Regions from separate parts of the Priestia sp. YIM B13552 genome, predicted to be linked through region 3. Evidence: predicted binding sites of a transcription regulator. Region 3 holds the regulator's gene; each other region holds the start of a gene.
What was found. Region 3 encodes Rex, which represses fermentation and respiration genes when NADH is low (regulators of the CRP and FNR family bind a similar motif). Its sites were predicted from a motif close to TTGTGAAATATTTCACAA; they were not measured.

Region 1: a site for Rex is predicted at 2,743-2,760, ahead of ACFX40_RS17335 (anion permease). Genes of this name have one in related genera too.
Region 2: a site for Rex is predicted at 1,556-1,573, ahead of ACFX40_RS17780 (AtpZ/AtpI family protein). Genes of this name have one in related genera too.
Region 4: a site for Rex is predicted at 1,075-1,092, ahead of ACFX40_RS17400 (cytochrome ubiquinol oxidase subunit I). Genes of this name have one in related genera too.

What each region holds. Positions count from the first base shown of each region.
Region 1 covers NZ_JBHZOU010000004.1:48,082-52,061, reverse strand. The annotation lists gene ACFX40_RS17340 (alpha-amylase) at 1-1,156, shown strand, start outside; gene ACFX40_RS17335 (anion permease) at 1,186-2,619, opposite strand; gene ACFX40_RS17330 (class I SAM-dependent rRNA methyltransferase) at 2,895-3,980, opposite strand, start outside.
Region 2 covers NZ_JBHZOU010000004.1:146,059-150,038, forward strand. The annotation lists gene ACFX40_RS17775 (S8 family serine peptidase) at 1-1,489, shown strand, start outside; gene ACFX40_RS17780 (AtpZ/AtpI family protein) at 1,787-2,008, shown strand; gene ACFX40_RS17785 (ATP synthase subunit I) at 2,015-2,386, shown strand; gene atpB (F0F1 ATP synthase subunit A) at 2,405-3,115, shown strand; gene atpE (F0F1 ATP synthase subunit C) at 3,206-3,418, shown strand; gene ACFX40_RS17800 (F0F1 ATP synthase subunit B) at 3,521-3,980, shown strand, end outside.
Region 3 covers NZ_JBHZOU010000017.1:4,437-8,416, forward strand. The annotation lists gene ACFX40_RS27235 (ABC-F family ATP-binding cassette domain-containing protein) at 1-693, opposite strand, end outside; gene ACFX40_RS27240 (redox-sensing transcriptional repressor Rex) at 1,152-1,790, shown strand; gene tatA (twin-arginine translocase TatA/TatE family subunit) at 1,844-2,029, shown strand; gene tatC (twin-arginine translocase subunit TatC) at 2,045-2,800, shown strand; gene ACFX40_RS27255 (YdiK family protein) at 2,826-3,053, opposite strand; gene ACFX40_RS27260 (CPBP family intramembrane glutamic endopeptidase) at 3,050-3,778, opposite strand.
Region 4 covers NZ_JBHZOU010000004.1:64,627-68,606, forward strand. The annotation lists gene ACFX40_RS17390 (threonine/serine exporter family protein) at 1-399, shown strand, start outside; gene ACFX40_RS17395 (threonine/serine exporter family protein) at 414-869, shown strand; gene ACFX40_RS17400 (cytochrome ubiquinol oxidase subunit I) at 1,172-2,578, shown strand; gene cydB (cytochrome d ubiquinol oxidase subunit II) at 2,565-3,581, shown strand; gene cydD (thiol reductant ABC exporter subunit CydD) at 3,581-3,980, shown strand, end outside.

The DNA of each region.
Region 1 (3,980 bases), on a different contig from region 3:
GGATATTGTAATGAACCATAAAGCTGCAGCAGATGAAAAAGAAACGTTCCACGTCATTGAAGTGGACCCCATGAACCGAACAGAAGAAATTTCTGAACCTTTTGAAATTGAAGGGTGGACAAAGTTTACATTTGAAGGGCGCGGCGATCAATATTCTTCTTTCAAATGGAACTTTAATCATTTTAACGGCACTGATTACGATGATAAAAATGGAAAAGAAGGCGTTTTTCGTATTGCCGGAGAAAACAAAAGCTGGAACGAAAATGTGGATCAAGAGTTTGGCAACTACGATTATTTAATGTTTGCGAATATTGATTACGATCATCCTGAAGTTCGAGAAGAAATGATCAAATGGGGAAAATGGTTAGCAGACACTCTGCAGTGCGACGGTTATCGATTAGACGCCATTAAACATATTAACCACGATTTTATTAAAGAGTTTGCCCACGAATTGTCCTCTTCTCAAGAAAAGCCCTTTTATTTTGTGGGAGAGTTTTGGAATCCAGAGTTAACAGCCTGTCAGGAATTCCTAGACGTGATTGATTATCAAATCGATTTGTTTGACGTATCGCTGCACTATAAACTGCATGAAGCCTCTCAGCAAGGAAGAGATTTTGATTTAACCACGATTTTTGATGATACATTAGTCAAGACTCACCCGTTGAATGTTGTCACATTTGTAGATAACCATGACTCTCAGCCAAATGAATCTTTAGAATCTTGGGTAGAAGATTGGTTCAAACAGAGTGCTTACGCTCTAATTTTACTTCGTGAAGACGGCTATCCTTGTGTGTTTTACGGAGACTATTTTGGGATAGGCGGAGAGCACCCAATTGAAGGAAAAGAAAAAGATATTTCCGCTCTCTTGCATGTACGCTATGACAAAGCATACGGCCAGCAAGACGATTATTTTGATCACCCGAATACTATTGGATGGGTAAGGCATGGTGTAGAGGAATTTGAGAAGTCTGGATGCGCTGTGGTGATGTCAAACGGTGAAGATGGCGAAAAGAGAATGTTCGTCGGCGAACACCGAAGTGGACAAACGTGGATTGACTTCACAAACAACCGAGAGGACCAAGTTGTGATTGAAGAAGATGGCTACGGACAGTTCCCTGTAAATGGCGGCTCTGTATCCGTTTGGGCTGAAGCATAAAAAAAACAGTGGCCTGCGCCACTGTTTTTTTACCATAGACCTAGCAGTTTCCACCACAAGCCGCCAATTCCAATCCAAATGATAATATGAATAATTGAAATTAAAAAGCCGAGCGACCACCATTTTTGCTGCGTTACATATCCACTACCGAAGAACACCGGGGCCGGTCCACTGCCGTAGTGAGTTAAACAGCCAAATAAATTGCTAAAGAACGCTAAAATTAATGCTGACAGTAACGGAGGCGCACCAGCGGCCACGATGACAGATAAAAATGCTGCGTACATAGCGCTGACGTGAGCCGTGTTACTTGCAAAAAAGTAGTGAGAATAAAAATACGCAATAGCTAGTACAATCAAGGCCGTCATCCAAGACATATGGCTAACAGTGCCTTTCATCAGATCACTGAACCAAGGAATCATGCCTAGATCATTTAAGAAAGTTGCCATCATAACCAAAACAGCAAACCAGACTAATGTATCCCATGCTCCCTGTTCTTTTTTGATGTCTGACCAGCTTAACACTTGCGTTAAAAGCAGCGCACATAGACCAATAAAAGCAGTTGTTGTTGCATTAATATTTAAATTAGCTCCAAAAATCCATAGCACAAGAAGAAGTAAAAATACGCCAATCATGTACCATTCTTCTTTCTTTAGCGGACCCATTTCATTTAATTTTTTTGCTGCAATTTCAGATGCTTCCGGCGTTTCTTTTAATTCTGGCGGATACAGCTTATAAATAACAAGCGGAATAACAATTAAACTAATAATTCCAGGTACGATTGCAGCCGCTGCCCAGCCAACCCATGAAATAGTCTTGCCTGTAATTTGTTCCGTCATTTTAACCGCAAGAGGATTGGCCGCCATTGCTGTTACGAACATAGCGGATGTGATCATATCTCCTTGAAACGATACTTTTGTTAAGAAAGCGCCGACTCTGCGCTCCGTACCGTCTCCAGTTCTCGATCCGTATGTTTCGGATAAAGAACGAATGATTGGAAGAATAATTCCTCCAGCTCGTGCTGTATTAGACGGCATTGCAGGTGATAAAAGCAAGTCACTTACGATAAGAGAATACGATAATCCCAACGTCTTTTTACCGAACAAACGAACGAAGATATAGGCAACCCTTGTTCCTAGACCAGTCTTAATAAAACCTCTAGAAATAAAGAATGCAATAACGATTAACCAAATCGTCGTATTTTGAAAACCGCTGAGCGATTGTTCAAGTGTTAATGTATTAGTTAATACAATAATGGTTAAAGATAAAATAGCTACACTGCCCAATGGCAATGGTTTAATGATAAGCCCTACGATAGTAGCCACAAAAATAGCGAATAAGTGCCAAGCCTTCACATCAAGTCCGGACGGAGGTGTAATAAACCATAAAACAAGTCCGATTGCCAGACAAATTAATAAAGGAATAAATTTCACTTCGCCGGCAGGCTTTTTTGTTGTTTCAGCCATAATCTTTCTCCTTTCATGTTTTTTAATAATAGTAGTATGCTCTTTCTACTTCACACCCAATACTTATCCCATTTAAAATAAAATAATTGTAAAAATACGTTTCGTAAGGATGATATTGTAAATTTGTGAAGTATTGAGCATAATTCCTTTATTATTTTATCATACATACTGACAATATTTATCTTTTCCCTTCATTTTATTCCCTTCAAAATAGCTTGTAAGCGTTATTTCATCACAATAAATAAGCTGCATGAGTTCATCATGCAGCCTTGTATTTAGCGATTTATTTTTTGAATAAACACGACTTTGAGATAATCACCTGACTTAAATTCTTTTATTGTTTTAAAATCAGCTGGAAGAGAGAACTGCTCCATCATTTTGTAGCGTTCCCCTTTTTCATTAAAAGCTTTTTCAATAAACGAATGGAATTTTTTCATATCAAAGTTACTTGCATTCGTAGATGCTACGATGACACCATTTGGCTTTGTAAGAGCAATGGCTTCTTTTAATAAATCTTTGTAGTCTTTTGCTGCACTGAACGTATGCTTTTTCGACTTAGCAAAGCTCGGCGGATCTAGCACCACAAGATCAAACGTCATGTTCTTCTTGACCGCATATTTAAAATACTTGAAAACATCTTCTACAATAATGTCCTGTGCTTCGTGATCAATTCCATTTACACTAAATTGCTCAATTGTTTTTGCCAAGCTGCGATTGGCTAAATCAACACTTGTTGTTTTCGCGGCTCCTCCAAGAGCGGCCGCCACTGAAAATGCGCCTGTATACGAAAACATGTTTAGAACGGTCTTTCCTTTTGCATATTTATCTCGAATCGTTTTACGGACGTCTCGCTGATCTAAAAAGACTCCCACCATCGCTCCGTCATTTAAGTAAACGGCAAAACGAATACCATTTTCTTTTACAATAAGAGGGAACTCACCTTTATCCCCTGCTACAAAATCATCTTCTTCAATATACTGACCTTTTACGTTAAAACGTTTTTTCTGGTACAGCCCTTTAAAATTAGGCGCAGACTTTAAGGCTTCAATGACGTATTCTTTAAATCGATAAATTCCTTCACTATACCAACTCATGACGTAATATCCGTCATAATAATCAATAATTAAGCCGCCGATTCCGTCACCTTCACTATTAAATACGCGAAAAGCAGTTGTGTCTTCAGACGCATAAAAATCATGACGTGATGAAATAGCTTGCTGAATTTTTCTAGCAAAAAACGCCGCGTCAATTTGCTCATTTTTCTTTTTCGAAAGAATCCATCCGTAGCCTTTGTTTTGTTTTCCATAATAGCCTTTGGCTAAAAATTGATTCTTGGGAGTGACTAAGTTAATAATAACGCC
Region 2 (3,980 bases), on a different contig from region 3:
TAATTTATCATTAGGAAATGATGTGAATGGTCCGGATTTACCAACAAGCTTAGCGTTAGATCGAGCTGTTGAAAAAGGAATTGTAACGGTTACATCCAGCGGCAATTCAGGTCCAGGTTTATGGACGGTGGGCTCTCCGGGTACAGCGGGAAAAGCTATTTCCGTTGGCGCTTCTGTTTCCCCGACGACAGTTCAATTTCTAACAATTGGATTTAACAAAGAAAAAATTATGATGGCGCCAGTAGAAGGGTCTCGTCCATGGACGTTTAATCAAACGCTGCGTGTAATAAATGAACAATACTCCAAAGAGCAAAAGCATGCGTTGGGCAACGTCATTTTGCTAAAAGCAGAAGGAAATGCGGTTGAAAAAAATATTAAACAAGCTGAACAGGCAGGAGCAAAAGCCGTTATTTTATATAGTCCGACTGAAAAAAGCATAATCGGTAAACTAAAAGAGTCAGTAAATATTCCAGTGATATGGGTAAGTAAAAAAAGCGGTGATATCATTAATCAACACATTCAGTCTCAACAGCCATACTTACGCACTGGCAAGCAAGTGGTTCAAGACTTGCTTACATCTTTCAGTTCAAGAGGGCCTGTAACGACTACTTGGGGAATCAAGCCGGACGTCGTCGCACCTGGTTACTTCATTAATAGTACAGTTCCCGGGGGATATGAACGCATGCATGGCACAAGTATGGCTGCGCCCCATGTAGCTGGAGCGTGTGCTCTTATTTTACAAGCTCACCCGAACTGGTCTCCTGAACAAGTCAAAGCTTCATTGATGAACACAAGTAAAGTAATGCAGCAGCTAAACGGTCAAACGTATCGCGTATATGAACAAGGAGCCGGGAGAATTCAAATAGCAAAAGCTGTCACAGCAGACTCTTTATTTTATCCATCTTCTTTATCTTTCGGTATTTTTACGCGCCCATCAAAGAAAGTCTTATCATTTAAAATTGATAACCAGTCTGATAAAGCAAAAACGTATCGCTTAAACGTTCCGAAAAGGGATGAAGGAGTGAACTGGGATGTTCCATTACCCGTCACGGTGCAGCCACATCAGACAAAAGAAATAGCTGTCACTTTATCGGTGCAGCCCCGTTTTAAAAATAAAGGTATATATGACGGATATTTGGAAATAAATGATTCACGTGAAACATTTTCGCTTCCTTATATGTACATGGTTAGCATTCCAGATTATCCTCGTGTCATGGGATTGCAAGTAGCAGCGGAAAAAGAGAAAAATACGTATAGCTATGAACTGTTTTTGCCTGAAGGAGCAGATGAGTTAGGCGTTGCTCTTTTTGATAAGCAGTCTTTACAGTTTATATCGTATTTAGATGTTGACGTTGATGTAGAAAGAGGCATGAGAAAACGAAAAATAACGATCGATGAATCGCTTGTACCGGGGTCGTACCAAATATTTGCATTTGTGAAAAAGCATAGACAAGAGCAGGTTGTACACAGTACAATAACGATTGAATGAACCTCTTTAAATGTTTTCATTTGAAGAGGTTTTATGTGTGGCAGAAATGTGAACAATAAGAAGAGATTGTGAAGTTTTTAGCTTAAACACATTGACATTAAATATACGCTATTGTATGCTTACAGGGAATATAAATGATAAGGTTTTCAACCTGTGAAAACCGTTGATATTTCTGCGTATTTTATTAGCTGTTTTTACCTTTTTTAGCAATTTTTTTTGCCTTTCTATCATATATTGAGCTATAAAAACGATAGAGAATTCGGAAAAAAGAAAATTTTGCAAAAGGGGTATGAGCTTATGAAAGATCGCAACCGTCATCCTTTGCAAGCGATGGCATTAGTGTCAATCATTCTATCACAGTTAGCAGGTTCAGTCTTAATTGGCTTATTCTCTGGGAGATGGGCTGATCAATGGCTTGATACCGAACCACTATTTTTGATTTTAGGCCTTCTTTCAGGGCTAGCAGCAGGTGTTTTTATGATGCTGCGGACAGTCCACCATTTTTTTTCAGGAGATTAATAATTCATGCAGGATTTGCAGCACGTTTTTCCAAGACTTCGTTCATACATATTGTATTTGTTAGCATTATACGTTCTCGGCTGGGGATTTACAAGTTATAAGGCTGTTTTTGCAGGTTTAATTTTAGGAACCGCCCTGAGTTTGTATAATTTGTGGAACTTGGTAAGAAAGTTTGAGCAGTTTGGACAGGCGTTGGATGAGGGGAAAAAGCCCCGTTCAATTGGGACTGTTGTAAGATTTGCAACAGCTGCTCTCGCAGTTGTGATTACCATCTCTTATCCAAAAACCTTTCATATTATTAGTGTAGTTGTGGGATTAATGACGTATTATGTTGTCATTATCATAGATTTAGTTGTTCAAAATATGCGTAGAAGATAGAAAGAGAGGTGAACACAGTTGGGTCATGAATCACCAACTATAGAGTTTCTAGGCCTTACTTTTAGTCAAAGTAACTTGCTTATGGTTACCGTAGCTTCTGTTATTGTATTCTTAATTGCAGTTTTATGTACTCGTACTCTTGCTATGAAGCCAAGCGGTGCACAAAACTTTATTGAATGGGTCTTAGATTTTGTTAAAGGACTCGTTAATAGCAATATGGATTGGAAAACAGGTGGCCGCTTTTTGACGCTAGGTGTAACTTTACTTATGTACATTTTTGTGTCAAATATGTTGGGTCTTCCATTTGCCATCGTGATTGACCATAACTTATGGTGGAAATCGCCAACCGCTGATCCAGCAATTACGCTGACGTTAGCCGTTATGGTAGTTGTACTATCACATTATTATGGTATTAAAATGCGAGGTTTCTCTGCATACACGAAAGATTACTTCAAGCCAATGGCATTTTTATTCCCGCTTAAGATTATCGAGGAGTTTGCCAATACGTTAACGCTTGGCCTTCGTCTTTACGGTAATATTTATGCTGGGGAAATTTTGTTAAGCTTGCTAGCTGGTTTAGCAACAACAGGCTTCTTAGGTACAATTGGAGCTGCTATTCCAATGCTTTTATGGCAAGGATTTAGTATTTTTGTAGGCGCAATTCAGGCCTTCATTTTCACAATGTTAACGATGGTTTATTTATCTCACAAAGTGAGTAGCGACCATTAATTTATAAAGCTTTGTTCAAGTAATACCCAATTTGGACAAAACAAAACTTTGTTAAACAAAATCATATATATTAAGGGAGGACTTTATAAAATGGGTTTAATAGCATCTGCAATTGCGATTGGTTTAGCGGCACTAGGTGCTGGTATTGGTAACGGTCTTATCGTTTCTAAGACGATTGAAGGCACAGCTCGCCAACCAGAAGCACGTGGTACATTAACTTCAATGATGTTCGTTGGGGTTGCCTTAGTTGAGGCGCTTCCAATTATCGCCGTAGTTATTGCATTCATGGTACAAGGTAAATAATAATGTGTTACATGTGGCGAAGATCATTCAAAAGAACCTTCGCCATTACTTTATGTCTTTAATAAGTAAATTATATATGTGGAGTCTCTGAAGGGAGTGAACATGGCCGTGTCGAACATGTTTGTGTTAGGAGCAGCAGGCATTAATGGTGGAGATATTCTTTTCCAATTAGTGATGTTCCTTATCCTACTTGCGTTACTTCAAAAATTCGCGTTTGGTCCTGTAATGGGAATCATGAAAAAACGTGAAGAGCATATTGCCGGTGAGATTGATGAAGCAGAAAAGCAAAATGAGGAAGCGAAGAAGCTTGTTGAAGAGCAGCGTGAAATCTTAAAGCAATCTCGTCAAGAAGTGCAAGTAATGATGGAAAACGCTAGAAAGTCTGCAGAAGATAAAAAAGAAGAAATCATTGCGGCAGCACGCGAAGAGTCTGAGCGTCTAAAAGCTGCAGCAAAACAAGAAATCGAACAGCAAAAAGATCAAGCAGTTGCTGCGTTACGTGAGCAAGTTGCTTCATTATCTGTTTTAATTGCGTCGAAAGTTATTGAAAAAGAACTTTCTG
Region 3 (3,980 bases):
ATTTACGACCTTATCAAGGAAGTAACGATCGTGTGAAACAATTAAAATAGCTCCTTCATACCCTTGCAGAAACTGTTCCAGCCATGCTAAAGTTTCAATATCTAAGTGGTTGGTAGGCTCATCCAGAACAAGCAAGTCTGGCTTTGTTAAAAGCAGTTTTGCAAGAGCCAAGCGCGTTTTTTGTCCACCGCTCAAGGAGGAAATAGGGGTGCTATAGTCAAAGTTTGAGAAACGGAAACCGTGAAGAATAGATCGTGTATCCGCTTCATATTGATAGCCGCCTAAATCTTTGAACGTTACTTGAAGCTGATCGTACTCTTTGGTTAGTTTTTCGTATTGAACTGAATCATTAAAAATGTCTGGATCGCCCATCTTCGTTTCAAGCGTACGTAATTCTTTTTCCATCTTCTTTAACGGAGCAAAGACCGTCATCATTTCTTCCCATATGGAGAGTGTTGACTCAAGAACTGTATCTTGTCCCATATAATCAATGGAAACACCTTTAGGTTTAATAATTTCTCCGCTGTCATAAGAAAGCTGCTCAGCAATAATTTTTAATAAAGTTGATTTACCAGCACCGTTTCGTCCCACTAGGGCAATGCGGTCTTTTGATTGTACTTCTAACTTTATATTCGATAAAATGGGTTCTGCCCCATAGTATTTTGTAATACCGTTCAATTGTAGAATAATCATTTTTTCACCTCTAGTAGTATATCCATAGTGTATTTTAACATATTTTCAACTACAAGTTCTTCCTACAAGCGTTTGTAATTTGTAGAGAGACAAGGACAAATGATGAAGCGAATGTTTTGATTCATGAAATAAAATGATTTTACCTGCACATTTTATACAGGATACTATGTTAAAATAAGAGATAAGTGCATCTCTGAACTTATATATGATGGATGTAGAAAACCCGTCATGACTAACAAACGGATCCTTTGAAGAGCTAATTACTTCGTTCTAGCTACCGACTTTAAGTAGTGCTGGATAGACAAAAGCCGTCGGGGTGCGAAGCGGAGTATATATAAAACAAGAGAAAAGAGAGAGAATTGGAAGCGCTACCTCAAAGCGGTTGATGCTTTGTGAAAGGTAATGCAATATGACTTGAAAATGTTAGTAATGACATACATGAACTGAGGGGGTACAACGTGAACACTGAACAATTAAAAATACCACAAGCAACGGCTAAACGATTGCCGCTTTATTATCGTTTTTTAAAAAACTTGCATGCTTCTGGTAAACAGCGTGTTTCGTCAGCGGAGTTAAGTGAGGCAGTGAAAGTTGATTCTGCTACTATTCGCCGGGATTTTTCTTACTTTGGAGCATTAGGGAAAAAGGGATACGGCTACAATGTGAATTATTTACTTACATTTTTCCGTAAAACGTTAGACCAAGATGAAGTAACGAAAGTAGCACTTATTGGCGTAGGGAATCTGGGAACGGCCTTTTTAAATTATAATTTTATTAAAAATAATAACACCAAAATTGAGTGCGCTTTTGATGTGATAGAAGATAAAGTCGGTACAAAAGTAGGCGACGTGCCGGTTTATCACCTTGACCAATTGGAAGATTATATGAGTGATGATATCTCAGTGGCGATTTTAACCGTTCCTGCCACTGTGGCTCAGCAAATTACCGATCGTTTAGTGAATTGCGGAATTAAAGGGATTCTAAACTTCACTCCTGCACGCTTAAACGTACCGGATGAGATTCGACTGCATCATATTGATCTGGCTGTAGAATTACAGTCGCTTGTCTACTTTTTGAAAAATTATCCTGTTGAATAAGATGGACTGTGTTACGATTTCCTTAAGTCTAAATTAATAAGGAGAGTGGGAATATGGGGATTGGAGCAGGCAGTTGGATTATTATTGCGATTGTAGCACTGCTTATTTTTGGACCGAAACGGTTACCGGAGCTAGGAAGATCAGTTGGGCAAACGCTTAGAGAGTTTAAGCATGCCGCTAGCGGTGCCTCAGAAGATCGTGAAAAAGATAAACAGCGTCAAGTAGATGACAAAGAGTAAAAGGGTGATCATAGTATGACCGAACAAGAAATGTCAATATATGATCATATAGGAGAGCTGCGAAAACGCATTTTAATTGTTTTATTTTTCTTTGTCATTGCCACAATTGGCGGCTTTTTTATAGCGGATAAAGTTATTGTCTATTTACAGCATGCTGATGAGGCAAAAAATTTAACGATGAATGCATTTAGGCTAACAGATCCAGTTAAGATTTATATGCAGTTTGCTGTTATTATCGGCTGTGTACTTGCAGCTCCTGTTGCACTGTATCAACTTTGGGCATTTATTAGTCCTGGTTTATATGAAAAAGAGCGGAAGGTAACGCTTGGATATATTCCTGTTTCCATTTTTCTCTTTATCGGCGGTGTCTCTTTTTCTTATTTTGTGTTGTTTCCATTTGTCGTCGATTTTATGACGCGCGTTTCTGATGAGCTGAATGTAAACCAAGTGATTGGCATTAATGAATACTTTTCTTTTTTAATGCAGCTCACACTGCCTTTTGGGCTGTTGTTTCAGCTTCCTGTTGTCGTCATGTTTTTGACGCGATTAGGAATTATCACGCCTATGTTTTTATCTCAAATTCGAAAGTATGCCTATTTCGTACTGCTAGTTATTGCCGCACTTATTACACCACCAGAATTGCTCTCGCACATGATGGTGACAGTGCCGCTCTTAATTTTGTATGAAATCAGCATCATTATTTCCCGCATTTCGTATCGCAAAGTGTTAAAGGCAAGGGCAGAGCAAGAAAAAGAAGATGTTAGTATGTAAAAAAACCACTGAAACAGTGGTTTTTTTATTTAGATGAATCATCTTGATTTTTATAGTGCTGCTGCAACTTTTTAATTTTATAGTGCAAGATAAAAATGCGAACCGCAAATCTGAAATCGAATGCGGCTACGAGTGCAAATAAGATCGTAGGGAAGTTCCACACGGTTTCCTGAGCATTTTGAATAGCCAGGTAGGTGAATAAAATCCCCATAATAATATAAATAAACCCTCGTGTTAAAGGGATATTCTTCATAAAAACATGCCTCCAAAAATAAACTGCATTTGTTCTGCTTGCTTTTGCATTTCTATAATTTTATCTGCAAAAATAGTTTGAGATAAAATAACGATTGTATTCATCAACACGTGAGCAATAATGGGTACAATAATTAGTCTTGTTCTTGCATAAAGGAATGCAAATACAAATCCCATGGCTGTATACACGAGCAAATGTTTAAAATCCCAGTGTACGGCAGCGAAAATAAGGGAACTAATAAATGCAGAGATAAAGAAATTATATCGTTTGTGAAGAGAACCGAAAATAATCTTTCGAAAAATAATCTCTTCTAGAATTGGTCCAATAACAGACGTAACGACAATAAGGAACGGTGTTGCTTTAACAAGGTTAACAATATTTTGTGTGTTTTCAGATACTTGGGTAATGCCAAGAGCGTGTTCGATCATACCTGCTACAGCTTGACCAGCCATAGCGAGAAACACCCCAAGGACTGACCAGACAACAGCAATCGTTTTTCCAGCATGTTCTATACGCATGGACATGTCACGACGCAGCAGCAGTAAGACAATAAGTAAACCAAGGATAAAGCTGATGATGGTCCAATAAGTCAAAAGCATGACATTCGCTGTTCGAACTGGATATTGCTCAAACATTCCTGTTAATTTTAACAGCGGTATACCAACAACTCCTGAAAACTGCATAAGGATGTAGGTGAGGATAACATACCAATAACGTTTTTCCAATCTTCTATACTCCTTTAAAAGGTTTTTATGTATATATGTCGAAGAAGTACTGTAAAGTTAGTAATTTCTTCTTGCTCGTATTGTAACATACATATTATTGAACAGAGAAAAGAATGCTTTATTTCTCAAAATCGTCGAAATCTAAGACTATTATATGTAGTTTTCGTAAATTTTAAATTTTTTTTGTTTAATACTTGCAAAA
Region 4 (3,980 bases), on a different contig from region 3:
GTTCAACTTGCAGCTGCATCCATTTCTAGCGGATGCTTTTTAATCATGTTTCAAGGTTTATGGACGGACTTTATTCCAGCTATGTTTTCAGGAGGTCTCGGATTTTTAACCGTGGTGTATTTCCACCGTCTTATTCCGATTCGCTTTTTTGCTGAGTTTACCGCTTCGTTAGTTATTGGACTTTTATCAGCTCTTTTAGTCGCTTCAGGACTAGGCACGCAAATTGATAAAATTATTATTGGGTCCGTTATGCCACTCGTTCCTGGCTTATCCATTACCAATGCAGTGCGAGATTTAATGGCGGGACATTTACTGTCTGGATTATCAAAAGGAGCAGAAGCGTTTCTGACGGCATTCGCTATCGGTGCAGGTATTGCCATTGTATTTACGCTTCTATAGAAGGGAGGCATCATATGCATATCGTAGAGCAGATAATTACAAGTTTTATTGCTTCAGCAGCATTTGGGATCATCTTTAATGTTCCACGTGAATCATTATTAAAAAGTGGCTTTGTCGGAATGATTGGCTGGCTCATTTACTATTTGCTAACGTTCTATGGCGTAGATGAAATTCCAAGCACAGTTGCATCGGCCTTCTTTATTGCTATTATTAGTCAAATTTACGCAAAAATTTATCGAACGCCGATCATTATTTTTACCGTAGCAGGTATTATTCCGCTAGTTCCGGGAGGAACAGCATACGATGCCATGCGTAACTTTGTAGAAAATAACTATAATGAAGCGATTAGTCTTGCAGCAAAAGCCTTTATGATTTCAGGTTCAATTGCCATTGGTATTGTGTTTTCTGAAGTCATCAACCAAATCATTCGTCAGTCTAAATTAAATGCCAAAGCAAAATATCGACCGTAGAGAAGCAAGCTCAAATCAGAGCGTGCTTTTTTTATGAGAAAAATAAAGAGAACCTTCACTTTTTTTGTCACAAGAAAGTCACGTTTTAGTCTAAAAACGTTCAAAAAATGTACGTGCACAGCTAAAAAAATAGACTATACTATGTAAATAGAAAGAGAGATATTACATATGTATGTGAAACACTGAGCATATCTCTCGAATTATTATGCTCAATGTTTCACAATGTAAGTAAAAGATGCTCAGAAATGAGCAAAGTATCTATGGAAATGATGAATGTTCTTATATATGAAAGGAGAAAAAAGATGGATACAGTTATACTATCACGTATTCAATTTGCATCAACGACGCTGTTTCATTTTATCTTTGTACCGCTATCTATCGGTCTTGTCTTTTTAGTAGCGATCATGGAAACGATGTACGTAGTAAAAAAAGATGAACAGTATAAAAAGATGGCAAAGTTTTGGGGGCACTTATTCCTGATTAACTTTGCTGTCGGAGTCGTAACAGGTATTTTACAAGAATTTCAGTTTGGCATGAACTGGTCAGAGTACTCAAGGTTTGTAGGAGATGTATTCGGTGCGCCGCTTGCTATTGAAGCACTGCTCGCGTTTTTTATGGAGTCCACTTTCCTTGGACTGTGGATTTTCGGGTGGGATCGTTTGCCTAAATGGCTGCACTGTCTATGTATTTGGCTTGTTAGTCTAGGTACTATTTTTTCGGCGTTCTTTATTTTAACGGCTAATTCTTTTATGCAGCATCCGGTTGGAATGGAGCTAAATAATGGCCGTTTAGAAATGAATGACTTCTTTAAATTGTTAACAAACGGTCAGCTGTGGGTTGAATTCCCTCATACCATTTTAGGTTCGTTTGCAACAGGCGCCTTTTTTATCACGGGTGTCAGTGCCATTATGCTCTTGAAGAAAAAACATTTGGCTTTTGCCAAAAAATCATTTCAAGTTGCCATTATTGTAGGGTTAGTTTCAGGCGTAGGAATTGCGTTATCTGGTCATGAACAGGCTGGATACTTAGTTAAAACACAGCCGATGAAAATGGCCGCAAGTGAAGGATTATGGGAAAACAGCGGAAGTCCAGGCGCTTGGACGGTGACAGCAAATATTCACCCCGATGAAAAGAAAAATACGGGGGAAATCAAAATACCTTATGTATTAAGCTTCTTATCATACGGGAAATTTTCAGGTTCCGTTCCTGGGATGAACGAGCTGCAGGAGCAGTATACGGCGAAATATGGAGCAGGAAATTATATTCCACCCGTTCGGACAACATTTTGGAGTTTCCGCATTATGGCTGGTCTAGGTGGCGTATTATGTGCATTAGGCATTTGGGGCACGTACTTGCTTTCTCGTAAAAAACTTCAAGAAAGCAAACTATTTTTACGTATTATGACGATTGCCATTGCCTTTCCGTTCCTTGGAAGCTCAGCAGGTTGGATTATGACAGAGATTGGCCGCCAGCCTTGGGTTGTATTTGGCTATATGAAAACGGAAGATGCCGTGTCTCCTGGTGTAACAGCAGGTGAATTGCTGTTTTCTATTATCTCGTTTTCGTTCTTTTATTTAATTTTAGCTGTGATTATGGTGTTCTTGTTTGTTAAAGAAATTAAAAAAGGTCCAGATCATGATCACGAAGCACATACAAAAGTAGTATCAACTGATCCATTTACAAAGGAGGGATACAATGTTTTCTCTTAATGAATTCTGGTATTTACTAGTATCCATTCTTTTTGTTGGTTTTATCTTTTTAGAAGGCTTTGATTTTGGGATTGGAATGGTGTCTCGTTTTTTAGGAAGAAACGACTTAGAGCGACGAGCTTTTATTAATACAATCGGTCCTTTTTGGGATGCAAATGAAGTTTGGCTAATTTCAGCAATCGGTGCTATGTTTGCCGCTTTTCCAAACTGGTATGCAACGCTATTAAGCGGGTCATATGTTCTTTTTGTTCTTCTTTTGCTTTCGCTTATTGGCCGCGGTGTAGCATTTGAATTTCGAGGGAAAGTTGAAAAACAAGCGTGGAAAAATGCATGGGATTGGGTTATCTTCTTTGGAAGTCTTTTTCCACCGCTCATTTTTGGTATCTTATTTTCAGCGCTAATGAAAGGACTGCCTGTTGAGCGCAACATGCAAATGAATGCGGGCTTTTCGGATATTGTTAATCTATATACCATCACAGGCGGCGTTACGTTAACAATGCTTTGCTTATGGCACGGACTTATTTTTGCCACGATCCGTACGATGGACGATATTAGAGATCGTTCACGGAAAGTCGCTATGAAGCTTTTGCCTATAAATGCCTTATTACTTCTTATCTTTTCAGGCATGACGTTTTTTGAAACAGATATATTCAGTAATCATAGCCGCTTGATGCTATATACATTTTTCATCGGTATTTTCGTGTATTTACTAGCAGGATTTTTCCTTACACGTAAAAAAGATGGATGGGCATTTGCTATGTCTGGCTTAATTTTAATTTTATCAATTTCCTCTATATTTGCAGGATTGTTTCCAACCGTTTTGGTTAGTTCAATCAATGAAAGCTATAGTTTAACGATTCATAATGCAGCATCAGGAAATTATTCCTTAAAAATTATGTCTTACGCTGCTATTGCATTACTGCCTTTTGTGTTAGGTTATCAAATTTGGAGCTACTACGTTTTCAGAAAACGTGTAGATCATAAGGAGCATATGGAGTATTAATGGGTAGAAATTTAATGGTTTACAACGGAATAAAAATGGTTCTTGCCATGTTAATAGGGCTTATTACTATTCAAAGTGTAGCCATTATTTTTCAAGCTAAGTGGCTCGCCGAAGTAATTACCGCTCTTTTTCATGGTGAAAGTTTAACTTCGCAGACAAAAGCAATCGGATTGTTTTTGTCTGCCTTTATGATTCGTCAAATCGTAGGTTTTATAGTAAAAAAAACAGCATATCAATTTGGAGTCAAAACGACTCAGGAACTTCGTTTGATAGTCATGCAAAGCATTTTTTCATTAGGACCGCGTTTTACCAAAGATGAAGGAACAGGAAACTTGGTGACGCTCATCACCACAGGCCTACAGAAGCTTCGTGCTTATCTCGAGCTGTTTTTGCCTAAAC